Regions from separate parts of the Streptomyces sp. NPDC001513 genome, predicted to be linked through region 2. Evidence: predicted binding sites of a transcription regulator. Region 2 holds the regulator's gene; the other holds the start of a gene.
The links. Region 2 encodes HrcA, which represses chaperone genes, less so after heat shock. Its sites were predicted from a motif close to TTNGCACTCNGNNNNNCNGAGTGCNAA; they were not measured.

Region 1: groL (chaperonin GroEL) is a predicted target of HrcA. The motif match lies at 3,063-3,089, and genes of this name have one in related genera.

What each region holds. Positions count from the first base shown of each region.
Region 1 covers NZ_JBIAVU010000005.1:112,809-118,835, reverse strand. The annotation lists gene ACFYZ4_RS12510 (hypothetical protein) at 1-479, opposite strand, end outside; gene ACFYZ4_RS12505 (hypothetical protein) at 484-1,080, opposite strand; gene groL (chaperonin GroEL) at 1,275-2,897, opposite strand; gene ACFYZ4_RS12495 (cold-shock protein) at 3,259-3,465, opposite strand; gene ACFYZ4_RS12490 (MoaD/ThiS family protein) at 3,880-4,158, opposite strand; gene thrC (threonine synthase) at 4,196-5,494, opposite strand; SAM riboswitch class I at 5,488-5,646, opposite strand; gene ACFYZ4_RS12480 (glucosyl-3-phosphoglycerate synthase) at 5,832-6,027, shown strand, end outside.
Region 2 covers NZ_JBIAVU010000013.1:81,256-87,282, reverse strand. The annotation lists gene ACFYZ4_RS27560 (nitronate monooxygenase) at 1-650, opposite strand, end outside; gene dnaJ (molecular chaperone DnaJ) at 807-1,943, opposite strand; gene hrcA (heat-inducible transcriptional repressor HrcA) at 1,944-2,960, opposite strand; gene ACFYZ4_RS27545 (MBL fold metallo-hydrolase) at 3,107-3,832, shown strand; gene ACFYZ4_RS27540 (DUF3097 domain-containing protein) at 3,861-4,664, shown strand; gene ACFYZ4_RS27535 (Uma2 family endonuclease) at 4,666-5,220, opposite strand; gene hemW (radical SAM family heme chaperone HemW) at 5,321-6,027, opposite strand, start outside.

The DNA.
Region 1 (6,027 bases), on a different contig from region 2:
GCGTACTTGAAGTGCACGTAGACGGTGTGCCGGCCGTCGGGATGCTCCTCGTTGATGTCGAGTTCCACCCGCTGGTTCGTCGAGTCCTGCGACCAGGACGGGACCTCGGAGGACCACTCCCCGCGCCAGCGCATCTTGGCCGCCCCCTCACCCAGCGCCCGCAGGAAGGCCCGCTCGACGGGGCCCGGAGCCACGTCCGCGTCCATGGTCAGCGGCAGTTCGGCCGCCAGCTCCCGGTCGGCGCGGGGCAGTTCGGCGCCCGTGAACCAGACGTCCCGGTCCCAGTCGTACGACGGCTCGAACACGCCCGTCGGGAGGAGCGCCGCCAGCCCCCGGGCCTCCTCGACGGTGAGCGCCTGCGCCACCAGCCACAGCTCCGGGTCGAGCGGCTTCATCCGCGCGCACAGCAGCCGGGCCCGCCGGTAGGCCTCGGCGAGGTCGTCGGTCCGGAACACGGGGTAGGCCCGAGAACTTCCCATCGGTTCAGAAGCCCCGCTCCGGCTCGCCCAGCACGCTGCCGCCGATCGCGGCGGCGAGCCGCTCGGCGCGGCCCGGGTCGCCGAACTTGGTGACGTGGACGTAGACGGTGTGGACCCCGCTGACCTGCCGGGACCATTCACACTCGTCGCTGTTGAGGACCAGCTGCACGCCGTCGTACTTCGGCGAGGCGTACGAGCCCAGCTCGGGCTCGTCGGGCCAGCTGCCCTCCCAGCTGAGGGACGCGGGGCCCGTCCCCACCGCGCGGACGAACTCCTCCTCGGCCACCGCGGCCGGCAGTTCCGTGTAGGAGAAGTCGAGCGGGACCTCCACGGCCAGCTCCGCATCGGTGGCCGTCCGCACGTCCAACTCGAAGAAGAGGGGCTCGTCCGTCTCCGGGTGCGTGCGCATGTCCGTGTGGTCGTACCTCACGTGCGGCAGCAGGGCCACCATCCGCCGCACGTCCGCGACCGTGCCCAGCTCGGCCCCCACCCGCACCTCCTCGTACCGGCGGACCAGCAGCCCGCACAGCCGGCGCGCCTTGGCGTACGCCTCGGCTGGATCGGTGGATCGGTGGACCGGATACGCGACGGAATTCCCCATGGCCGTACGGTCACACGCCCCCACCCACCCCGGCCAGCGGTTTTACCCCCGCCTCCCCCGACCGGCGCCCCCCGACCGCCTCCCCCGGACCGGCGCCGGCCGGCCGGGAACGCCCGAGGGCGGCACCCCCCGTGGGGGGTGCCGCCCTCGTTCGAGAACAGCCGATCAACCTTCGGGCCGGAGCCAGGGGTCGATCAGAAGTCCATGTCACCGCCCGGCATGCCGCCCGGAGCGCCGGCGCCGGCCTTCTCGGGCTTGTCGGCGATGACGGCCTCGGTGGTCAGGAACAGCGCGGCGATGGACGCGGCGTTCTGCAGGGCAGAGCGCGTGACCTTCGCCGGGTCGATGATGCCCTCGGCGATCATGTCGACGTACTCGCCGGTCGCGGCGTTCAGGCCGTGACCGATCGGAAGGTTGCGCACCTTCTCGACGACGACGCCACCCTCGAGACCACCGTTGACGGCGATCTGCTTCAGCGGGGCCTCCAGGGCGAGCTTCACGGCGTTGGCGCCGGTCGCCTCGTCACCCTCGAGCTCCAGCTTCTCGAAGACCGCGGAGGCCTGCAGCAGGGCCACGCCACCACCGGCGACGATGCCCTCCTCGACGGCCGCCTTCGCGTTGCGAACGGCGTCCTCGATGCGGTGCTTGCGCTCCTTGAGCTCGACCTCGGTCGCGGCACCGGCCTTGATGACGGCCACGCCGCCGGCCAGCTTCGCGAGGCGCTCCTGGAGCTTCTCGCGGTCGTAGTCCGAGTCGGAGTTCTCGATCTCGGCGCGGATCTGGTTCACGCGACCGGCGACCTGGTCGCTGTCACCGGAACCGTCGACGATGGTGGTCTCGTCCTTGGTGATGACGACCTTGCGGGCGCGGCCGAGCAGGTCGAGACCGGCGTTCTCCAGCTTGAGGCCGACCTCCTCGGAGATGACCGTGCCGCCCGTGAGGATGGCGATGTCACCGAGCATGGCCTTGCGGCGGTCGCCGAAGCCCGGGGCCTTGACGGCGACGGACTTGAAGGTGCCGCGGATCTTGTTGACGACGAGGGTGGAGAGCGCCTCGCCCTCGACGTCCTCGGCGATGATCAGCAGCGGCTTGCCGGACTGCATGACCTTCTCCAGGAGCGGCAGCAGGTCCTTGACCGAGCCGATCTTGGAGTTGACGATCAGGATGTACGGGTCGTCGAGGGACGACTCCATGCGCTCCATGTCGGTGGCGAAGTACGCCGAGATGTAGCCCTTGTCGAAGCGCATGCCCTCGGTGAGCTCGAGCTCCAGACCGAAGGTCTGCGACTCCTCGACGGTGATGACGCCTTCCTTGCCGACCTTGTCCATGGCCTCGGCGATGAGCTCGCCGATCTGGGTGTCGGCGGCGGAGATGGAGGCCGTAGAAGCGATCTGCTCCTTGGTCTCGACATCCTTCGCCTGGGCGAGCAGGGCGGCGGAGACGGCCTCGACGGCCTTCTCGATACCACGCTTGAGGGCCATCGGGTTGGCGCCGGCGGCAACGTTGCGCAGGCCCTCGCGGACGAGCGCCTGGGCCAGCACGGTGGCGGTGGTCGTACCGTCGCCCGCGACGTCGTCCGTCTTCTTGGCGACTTCCTTGACCAGCTCGGCGCCGATCTTCTCGTACGGGTCCTCGAGCTCGATCTCCTTGGCGATGGAGACACCATCGTTGGTGATCGTGGGGGCGCCCCACTTCTTCTCAAGGACGACGTTGCGACCCTTGGGGCCAAGGGTGACCTTGACGGCGTCGGCGAGCTGGTTCATGCCTCGCTCGAGACCGCGCCGGGCCTCCTCGTTGAACGCAATGATCTTGGCCATCTGAAGTGGTCCTCCCGGACAGCGGTGGATTGCTCCCGGACCGCGCCCGCGCCCGCGACGGACGGCCTGAGTGCCCGGCGGTTCCTTCCCGCCGGACCCTGCGGGCCTCACCGACCCGGTCCTCGTTTGGTAGCACTCTCACCCGGAGAGTGCTAATGCCAATGATTAGCACTCGGCACCCCCGAGTGCAAGCGGCTTGGGCCAACGCCCCGCCGCTTCCGGGCACGGGGCGGGTACGGGGCGGGCGCGGCGCGGGCGCACGTACGAGGGGCCCGCATCCCGTGTCCGGGATGTGGGCCCCTCGTATGGTCTTGCAGGTCTTCGTTGAACACTGTGCGTCGGTGGTCGATCGCTCCAGGACTCAGCCGAGCGCGAGCTTGACCATGTCCGCCTGCGGACCCTTCTGGCCCTGCGAGATCTCGAACTCGACCCGCTGACCCTCTTCAAGGGTGCGGTACCCGTCCATCTGGATGGCGCTGTAGTGGACGAACACATCCGCACCACCGTCGACCGCGATGAAGCCGTAGCCCTTCTCCGCGTTGAACCACTTGACGGTGCCCTGAGCCATGCCTAACTCCCCTATTACTGGCCCTTGCGCGGGAACGCACTTCGCGTTCCCGGGTCAGAACTTGCGTCGGAACGCGTCGACCGAGGCTGAATGTATCTGCGCGAGTGCTGTCTGCAACAGGTCAATCCGACGAGAATTCTGGACACCGGGAAACATTGAAATAGAGTGAAAATTTGCCATACTCCAGGGCAACTCGGGCCTGACATATCTCGCCAAAGCCCCATACCGCGCTTGCATGTTGACCCGATGTCGACCCTCACGCGACCCGTTCATATGCAGCGGGCAAGTCCGGCGGAGGGGACTTCCCCAACTCTACCGCGCCCAATCAAGCAGAATTGCCCCCTCCGCTTTTAGCGGAGGGGGCAATTTCGGTTGGCGCGTGTCACCTGTCGGGCGACAAAGGGGCCGAGAGGATCAGCAACCGCCCGCGACGGCCGGAATGATCGAGACGCCGGCGCCGTCCGGCGTCTTCGCCTCCAGCCCGCCCTCGAAACGCACGTCGTCGTCATTGACGTAGACGTTCACGAAACGGCGCAGCTTGCCCTGGTCGTCCAGGACGCGCGCGGCGATGCCCGGGTGGCTCGCCTCCAGGGACTGGATGACCTCGGAGAGGGTCGCGCCCTCGGCGGGCACCTCGGCCTGACCGCCGGTGTAGGTGCGCAGGATGGTGGGGATGCGGACGTTGACGCTCATGGCGCTGCTGCCTTTCCGGTAGAGCAGGGGGAGATGGTCAGACCAGGCCGGCGGCGCGGAACGCGTCCAGGCTCGGGCGGATGGTGGCGGTCTGCCCGCTCTCCGCGGCCACCGCCTCCAGGGTCTTCAGGCCGTCGCCGGTGTTGAGGACGACGGTGGTCAGCGTCGGGTCGAGCTGCCCGTTCTCGATGAGCTTCTTCGTCACGCCGACGGTCACGCCGCCCGCGGTCTCGGCGAAGATGCCCTCGGTCTGCGCGAGGATCTTGATGGCCTCGACGACCTGCTCGTCGTTCACGTCCTCGACGTAACCGCCGGTGCGCCGCGCGATGTCCAGGACGTACGGGCCGTCCGCCGGGTTGCCGATCGCGAGGGACTTGGCGATGGTGTTCGGCTTCTGCGGGCGGACCACCTCGTGACCGGCCTTGAAGGCGGTCGACACCGGGGAGCAGCCCTCGGCCTGGGCGCCGAAGATCTTGTACGGCTTGTCCTCGACGAGGCCGAGCTTGATCAGCTCCTGCAGACCCTTGTCGATCTTCGTCAGCTGCGAGCCGGAGGCGATCGGGATCACGAGCTGGTCGGGCAGCCGCCAGCCGAGCTGCTCGCAGATCTCGTAGGCGAGGGTCTTGGAGCCCTCTCCGTAGTACGGGCGCAGGTTGACGTTGACGAAGCCCCAGCCCTCGCCCAGCGGGTCGCCGATGAGCTCGGAGCAGAAGCGGTTGACGTCGTCGTAGTTGCCCTCGATGCCGACCAGGTCGCCACCGTAGACACCGGCCATGACGACCTTGCCCTGCTCCAGGTCGTGCGGGATGAACACGCAGGACCGGAAGCCGGCGCGGGCGGCCGCGGCGCCGACGGCGCCGGCCAGGTTGCCGGTGGAGGAGCAGGAGAGGGTGGTGAAGCCGAAGGCGCGGGCGGCCTCGACGGCGATGGCCACGACGCGGTCCTTGAAGGAGTGCGTCGGGTTGCCGGAGTCGTCCTTGACGTAGAGCTTGCCGGTGACGCCGAGCTCCTTGGCCAGGTTCGCGGCGTCCACGAGCTTGGTGAAGCCCGGGTTCAGGCTCGGCTTGGAAGCCACGTCCGCGGGGACGGGCAGCAGCGGCGCGTAACGCCAGATGTTGTTGGGGCCGGCCTCGATCGCGGCGCGCAGGGCTTCGGGGTCGCCGGTCGGGAGGTCGTAGGCGACTTCCAGAGGTCCGAAGCACTCGGCGCACGCGAAGATGGGGCCGAGCTCGAAGCGGGTACCGCACTCGCGACAGGAAAGACCGTTGGCAGGTCCGAGATCGACAGAGGTGGCGACAGTCTGTGCAGCCATGATGGCGAGGCCCTTTCTCCTCATCTTCCCCATGGCGCACTTCGCCATGAGACGGAATTGGCACCTTCCCTAGCCGGGGACCTCGCTGACGTCGCTGATGTGCGCGATCGCGAGAACCGACTGGAGGGTTGCCGGGGCTTCAACGGGCCGTGTCCCTCTGCCCCTCTGGATGAGCGGTATGGCACCGGCACACGCGCTCTGTGGCGCGCCGGTGCGTTTGTACGCGGGGACCCCCGGCATGCGGTGGTCCTTCGCGTTGTTCAAGACTGTAACCGAAGGGCCGGGCGGTTGAGACAGCCGTCCGAACCGCGAGATGGATCACATAACGGCCGATAACGCCGACACGCAGGGAGTGCTGAGGGTGCTGGAAGAGGTGGAGCGCTGGCTGGCAGACCGCTCCTGGTCAGCCGCCGACCGACCGCTCGACCAGCTGCTCGACCGGAAACGGGCGGCCGGGACCACGGTCAGCGTGGTGCTGCCCGCACTGGACGAGGAGGCGACGGTCGGCGCGATCGTCGAGGTCATCCGGCGTGAACTGATCGAGGGACTGCCGTTCC
Region 2 (6,027 bases):
GCCGCGATGATCGGCAGGGCCACGGCCTCCCGGACCTGGGCCACCAGCGCGAGCAGCCCCACGGCCGCCGTGCCGTCGGCCTGCGGGTCGTCGCGGTGCGTGCCCTGGTGGCCGCCCGCCTCGACGCCCTGGACGCACACGGCGTCGGCGCCCGCCTGCTGGGCCGTACGGGCCTCCTCGACGGAGGTCGCCGTGACGACCGTGTACGTACCGGCCTTGCGCAGGGCGGCGAGGGCCGCGGAGGAGGGACAGCCGAAGACGAACGAGACGACCGGGACCGGGTCTTCGAGGAGGATGGCCAGCTTGGCGTCGTAGCCGTCGTCGCTCGTGCCGATGAGGTCCTCCTCGGCGAGCGAGATCCCGTACCAGCTCGCCTCACCGGCCAGCTGCCCGCGGTACGCCTCCACGGCGGCCGGATCCACGTACCCGGTCTGCGGCATGAAGAGGCTGACGCCGAAACGGCGCCGGGTCAGGGCGCGCACCTGCTTGATCTCCTGGTACATCCCGTCGGCGGTCTTGTAGCCGCCCGCCAGGAAGCCCAGCCCGCCCGCCTCGCACACGGCGGCGGCGAGCGGCGGACAGGAGACGCCGCCCGCCATGGGAGCCTGCACGATCGGGTAAGGAGAGAGACCGTACGGTGCGGAGGACATGGACTGCATCGTGCCATGTCCCGCTCATGGGGCCGAATCATGGCATTCGCCTGGCATAGTCCGCTTCCGGCCCCGGTCAGGGGCCGCCGCCGGGCCCATGCGAAGAGCCCGGCAGGGAATCCCCTGGCCGGGCTCTCGGCGGTGTCCGCCGGCCGCTCAGCGACCGTTGAACGCGTCCTTCAGGCGGCTGAACAGCCCCTGCTGACCTGGCGCGAACTGGCCCATCGGCCGCTCCTCGCCGCGCAGCTTCGCCAGCTGGCGCAGCAGTTCCTCCTGCTGGGCGTCCAGCTTGCCCGGGGTGGTGACCTCGACGTGGACGATCAGGTCGCCGCGCCCGCCGCCGCGCAGGTGGGTGACGCCCCGCCCGTGCAGCGGGATCGCCTGCCCGGAGCCGGTGCCGGGCCGGATGTCGATCTCCTCCAGGCCGTCCAGCGTCTCCAGCGGGCATTTCGTGCCCAGTGCGGCCGCCGTCATCGGGAGCGTCACCGTGCAGTGCAGGTCGTCCCCGCGCCGCTGGAAGGTCGGGTGCGCCAGCTCGTGGATCTCCACGTACAGGTCGCCGGCGGGGCCGCCGCCGGGGCCGACCTCGCCCTCGCCCGCGAGCTGGATCCGGGTGCCGTTCTCGACACCGGCCGGGATCTTGACCGTGAGGCTGCGGCGGGAGCGGACCCGTCCGTCGCCCGCGCACTCGGGGCACGGGGTCGGGACCACGGTGCCGAAGCCCTGGCACTGCGGGCAGGGGCGCGAGGTCATGACCTGGCCCAGGAAGGACCGGGTGACCTGCGAGACCTCACCGCGGCCGCGGCACATGTCACACGTCTGCGCGGAGGTGCCGGGTGCGGCGCCCTCGCCGGAGCAGGTGGTGCAGACGACGGCCGTGTCGACCTGGATGTCCTTGGTCGTCCCGAAGGCCGCCTCGTCCAGCTCCAGGTCCAGCCGGATCATGGCGTCCTGGCCGCGCCGGGTCCGCGAGCGCGGGCCGCGCTGCTGACTCTGCCCGAAGAAGGCGTCCATGATGTCGGAGAAGTTGCCGAAGCCGCCGGCCCCGAAGCCGCTCGCTCCGCCGCCGCCCGAGGAGGACAGCGGGTCGCCGCCGAGGTCGTAGACCTGCTTCTTCTGCGGGTCCGAGAGGACCTCGTAGGCGGCGTTGATCTCCTTGAAACGCTCTTGCGTCTTGGGATCGGGGTTCACGTCCGGGTGCAGCTCGCGCGCGAGCCGCCGGAAGGCCTTCTTGATCTCGTCCTGCGATGCGTCGCGGCGCACGCCGAGAACGGCGTAGTAGTCCGTGGCCACTTACGACTCCGCCAGGATCTGTCCGACGTAACGTGCCACTGCGCGTACCGCTCCCATCGTTCCGGGGTAGTCCATGCGGGTCGGTCCGACCACGCCGAGTTTGGCGACTGCTTCGCCGCCCGAACCGTAACCGACGGAGACGACGGACGTGGAGTTCAGTCCCTCGTAGGCATTCTCATGCCCGATCCGTACGGCCATTCCCGACTCGTTGGCCTCGCCGAGCAGCTTGAGGAGCACGACCTGCTCCTCCAGCGCCTCGAGCACCGGCCTGATCGTCAGGGGAAAATCGTGTCCGAAGCGGGTGAGATTGGCGGTGCCGCCGATCATCAGCCGTTCCTCGGCTTCCTCGACCAGGGTTTCGAGGAGTGTCGTGAGCACGGTGGAGACCGTGCCGCGGTCCTCGGCCTCGAAGGATTCGGGGAGGTCCTGGACGAGCGGGGGCACATCGGTGAAGCGCCGTCCGACGACCCGGCTGTTGAGCCGGGCCCGCAGGTCGGCGAGCGAGGCCTCGCCGAAGGGGCTCGGGCAGTCGATGAGCCGCTGCTCGACCCGTCCGGTGTCCGTGATCAGTACGAGCATCAGGCGCGCGGGAGCGAGCGAGAGCAGCTCCACGTGCCGGACGGTCGACCGGGTCAGGCTCGGGTACTGCACGACCGCGACCTGCCGGGTGAGCTGCGCGAGCAGCCGCACCGTGCGGCCGACGACGTCGTCGAGGTCGACGGCGCCGTCGAGGAAGTTCTGGATGGCCCGGCGCTCGGGCGTCGACAGCGGTTTGACCCCCGCCAGCTTGTCGACGAAGAGCCGGTAGCCCTTGTCGGTGGGGATCCGGCCGGCGCTGGTGTGGGGCTGGGCGATGTAGCCCTCGTCCTCCAGCACGGCCATGTCGTTGCGCACGGTCGCGGGCGAGACGCCGAGCCGGTGCCGCTCGGTGAGCGCCTTGGAGCCGACCGGCTCCTCCGTCCCGACGTAGTCCTGGACGATGGCGCGCAGCACTTCGAGTCTGCGTTCGCTGAGCATCGCGCACACCTCCAGCTGTGGTCCGTTGCCGTGTTCTGCCGTGTTCGTTGGCACTCTGTCCGTTCGAGTGCCAGAGATCCCCCGCTCAGTGTACGGCCGGGTAGTAAGACCCTGGCAAGGGAGGCCCGCCAGGGTAGCGTCGCGGCATGGACGTGCGTTGGGAAGAGGAAGGCTGGGAACGGCTGACCGGGCGGGCCGGCCGGCGGCGGCTGCCGGTGTGGGACTGCACCGTGGGACTGGTGGTGGGCAACGAGTCGGTCCTCCTGATCGACCCCGGTTCCTGTCTCCGGGAGGGCGCACAGGTGCGCGCGGAGGCGGAGCGGCTGACGGGTCGGCACGTGACCCATATCGCATTCACGCACGGCCATTTCGATCACGTCCTGGGCGGGGCCGCCTTCTCCGGGGCCGAGGTGTTCGGTGCGGTCGGGCTGGACGCGCTGCTGTCGACGGGCCGTGAGGAGCTGCGCGGCGACGCGGTGCGGCACGGCCTGGCGGAGCCGGAGGCGGCCGAGGCGGTGGACCTGCTGGTGGTGCCGAAGCACCTGGTGTCGGGCGAGTGGACGCTGGAACTGGGCGGGCTGCAGGTGCTGCTGGCCAATGTGGGGCCCGGGCACACCCGGCACGACCTGGCCGTCTTCGTGCCGGGCGAGCGCGAGACGGTGTTCTGCGGGGACCTGGTCGAGGAGTCGGGCGAGCCCTTGGCGGGTCCGGACGCGACGCCCCGGCAGTGGCCCGCCGCCCTGGACCGGCTGCTGGCGCTCGGCGGCGACGACGCGCTGTACGTGCCGGGTCACGGAGCGGTGGTCTCGGCGGACTTCGTCCGTGCGCAACGCGCCACACTGGCAATCCGTTTCGGCGTGTCGGAGACATGACGCGGGCCGCTCTCCTACTGTCGGCCGGATGCGCGAGTACTCCCCCGACCTGACCCCGCAGTGGAAGCGCCCCCGGGCGGTGCCCGAGGTGGCGGCCGAGCCCGATCTGGTGGTCGAGGTGGCGGGTACGGACTTCTGCGGCGCGGTGGTGGCCTGCGAGGCGGGCACGGTGACCCTGGAGGACCGCTTCGGCAAGCGTCGGGTGTTCCCGATGGAACCGCGGGGCTTCCTGCTGGAGGGCGCGGTCGTCACCCTGGTCCGCCCGCCCCGGGGCCCGTCGGCGCCGGCCCGTACGGCCTCGGGCTCGCTCGCGGTTCCGGGCGCCCGGGCCCGGGTGGCGCGGGCCGGCCGCATCTACGTCGAGGGCCGCCACGACGCGGAACTGGTCGAGAAGGTCTGGGGCGACGACCTGCGCATCGAGGGCGTGGTGGTGGAGTACCTGGAGGGCATCGACGACCTGCAGGCCATCGTCGCCGACTTCGCCCCGGGCCCGGACGCCCGCCTGGGCGTCCTGGTGGACCATCTGGTGCCCGGCTCGAAGGAGTCCCGCATCGCGGCCTCGGTGACCTCGCCGGACGTCCTGATCGTGGGCCACCCGTACGTGGACGTGTGGCAGGCCGTGAAGCCGTCGGCGCTGGGCATTCCCGCGTGGCCGGTGGTCCCGCGCGGCCAGGACTGGAAGACGGGCATCTGCCGGGCCCTGGGCTGGCCGGAGAACACGGGCGCCGCCTGGCAGCACGTCCTGTCCCGGGTGACGTCCTACAAGGACCTGGAGCCGACGCTGCTGGGCCGCGTGGAGGAGCTGATCGACTTCGTCACGGCACCGGTTTGAGCTACGGCAGGGTGCCGAACTCCGTGGTGTCGAGCGTGACACCGAGGACGTCGAGCGGGACCGGTTCACCGAACTTGCTGGTCCGCTCGGTCCGGTAGTCGGCTTCTTCTCCGGCGCCGAAGGGTTCGGTGAGCACCACGCACTTGGCCTGGAAGGGGTCGATGATCAAATAGGTGGGGATGCCGCCCGCCGCGTAGATGGAGCGCTTCGTCACATAGTCGCGCAGCTTGCTGGTCTTGGAGACGACCTCGACCACCATCGCCAGAGCCTGAGCGGGCACCAACCGGCCCGACTCGGGCGCTGCCTCGCTGGGCAGGACCACGAGGTCCGGCTGCGGCTCGGACGACTCCGCCGGAATGTCCACGTCCTGCGTCTGGAGCGGGTACAAGCGCCCCACGGGGATCTGCCGCTGGACGAACAGGACGAACAGGTTGTGGACCACGTCGGGCCCCGCCATCATCACGATTTCCCCCCTGAGGAGCTCAACCTTGACCCCCTCGGGAGCCTCGAAGCTCTCGAAGTACTCGGTCATCCGGCGATCGTCCACAGCGGTCATCTCCGTGCCCTCCACTTCTGCCGCCGGGTATGCGACAGAAGGCTACGAACAGGCTAGGCCGCGCCTGCCCTCATTCGCAGCGATTCACTCCGGCGAGTGATCAGTCGACCAGGTCCCGGACCACCGCGTCGGCCAGCAGCCGGCCGCGCAGGGTCAGGACGGCCCGCCCGGCCTCGTACGGCGCGGGGTCCAGCAGACCGTCCGCGAGGGCCTTGCGGGAGGCGGCGAGGCCGGCCGGGGCGAGCAGGGACAGCGGGACCCCGTCCACGAGGCGCAGCTCCAGCAGGATCCGCTCGACGCGCCGGTCCTCCTCGGAGAGGAGCTCGCGCCCCGCGCCCGGAGACCGGCCCTCGGCCAGCGCGGCGGCGTACGCTCCCGGGTGCTTCACGTTCCACCAGCGGACCCCGCCGACGTGCGAGTGCGCGCCCGGCCCGGCGCCCCACCAGTCGGCGCCGCGCCAGTACAGCTCGTTGTGCAGGCAGCGCCCGGCCTCCGAGGTGGCCCAGTTGGACACCTCGTACCAGGAGTACCCGGCCCCGGCCATGACCTCGTCCGCGATCAGGTAGCGGTCGGCGTGCACGTCGTCGTCCGTCATCGGGACCTCGCCCCGGCGGATCCGGCGCGCCAGCTGCGTGCCCTCCTCGACGATCAGCGCGTAGGCGCTGATGTGGTCCGGGCCCGCCCCGAGCGCCGCGTCCAGCGAAGCCCGCCAGTCCTCGTCCGACTCCCCGGGCGTCCCGTAGATCAGGTCGAGGTTGACGTGCTCGAAGCCCGCGGCCCGCGCCTCGGCGACGCAGGCCTCCGGGC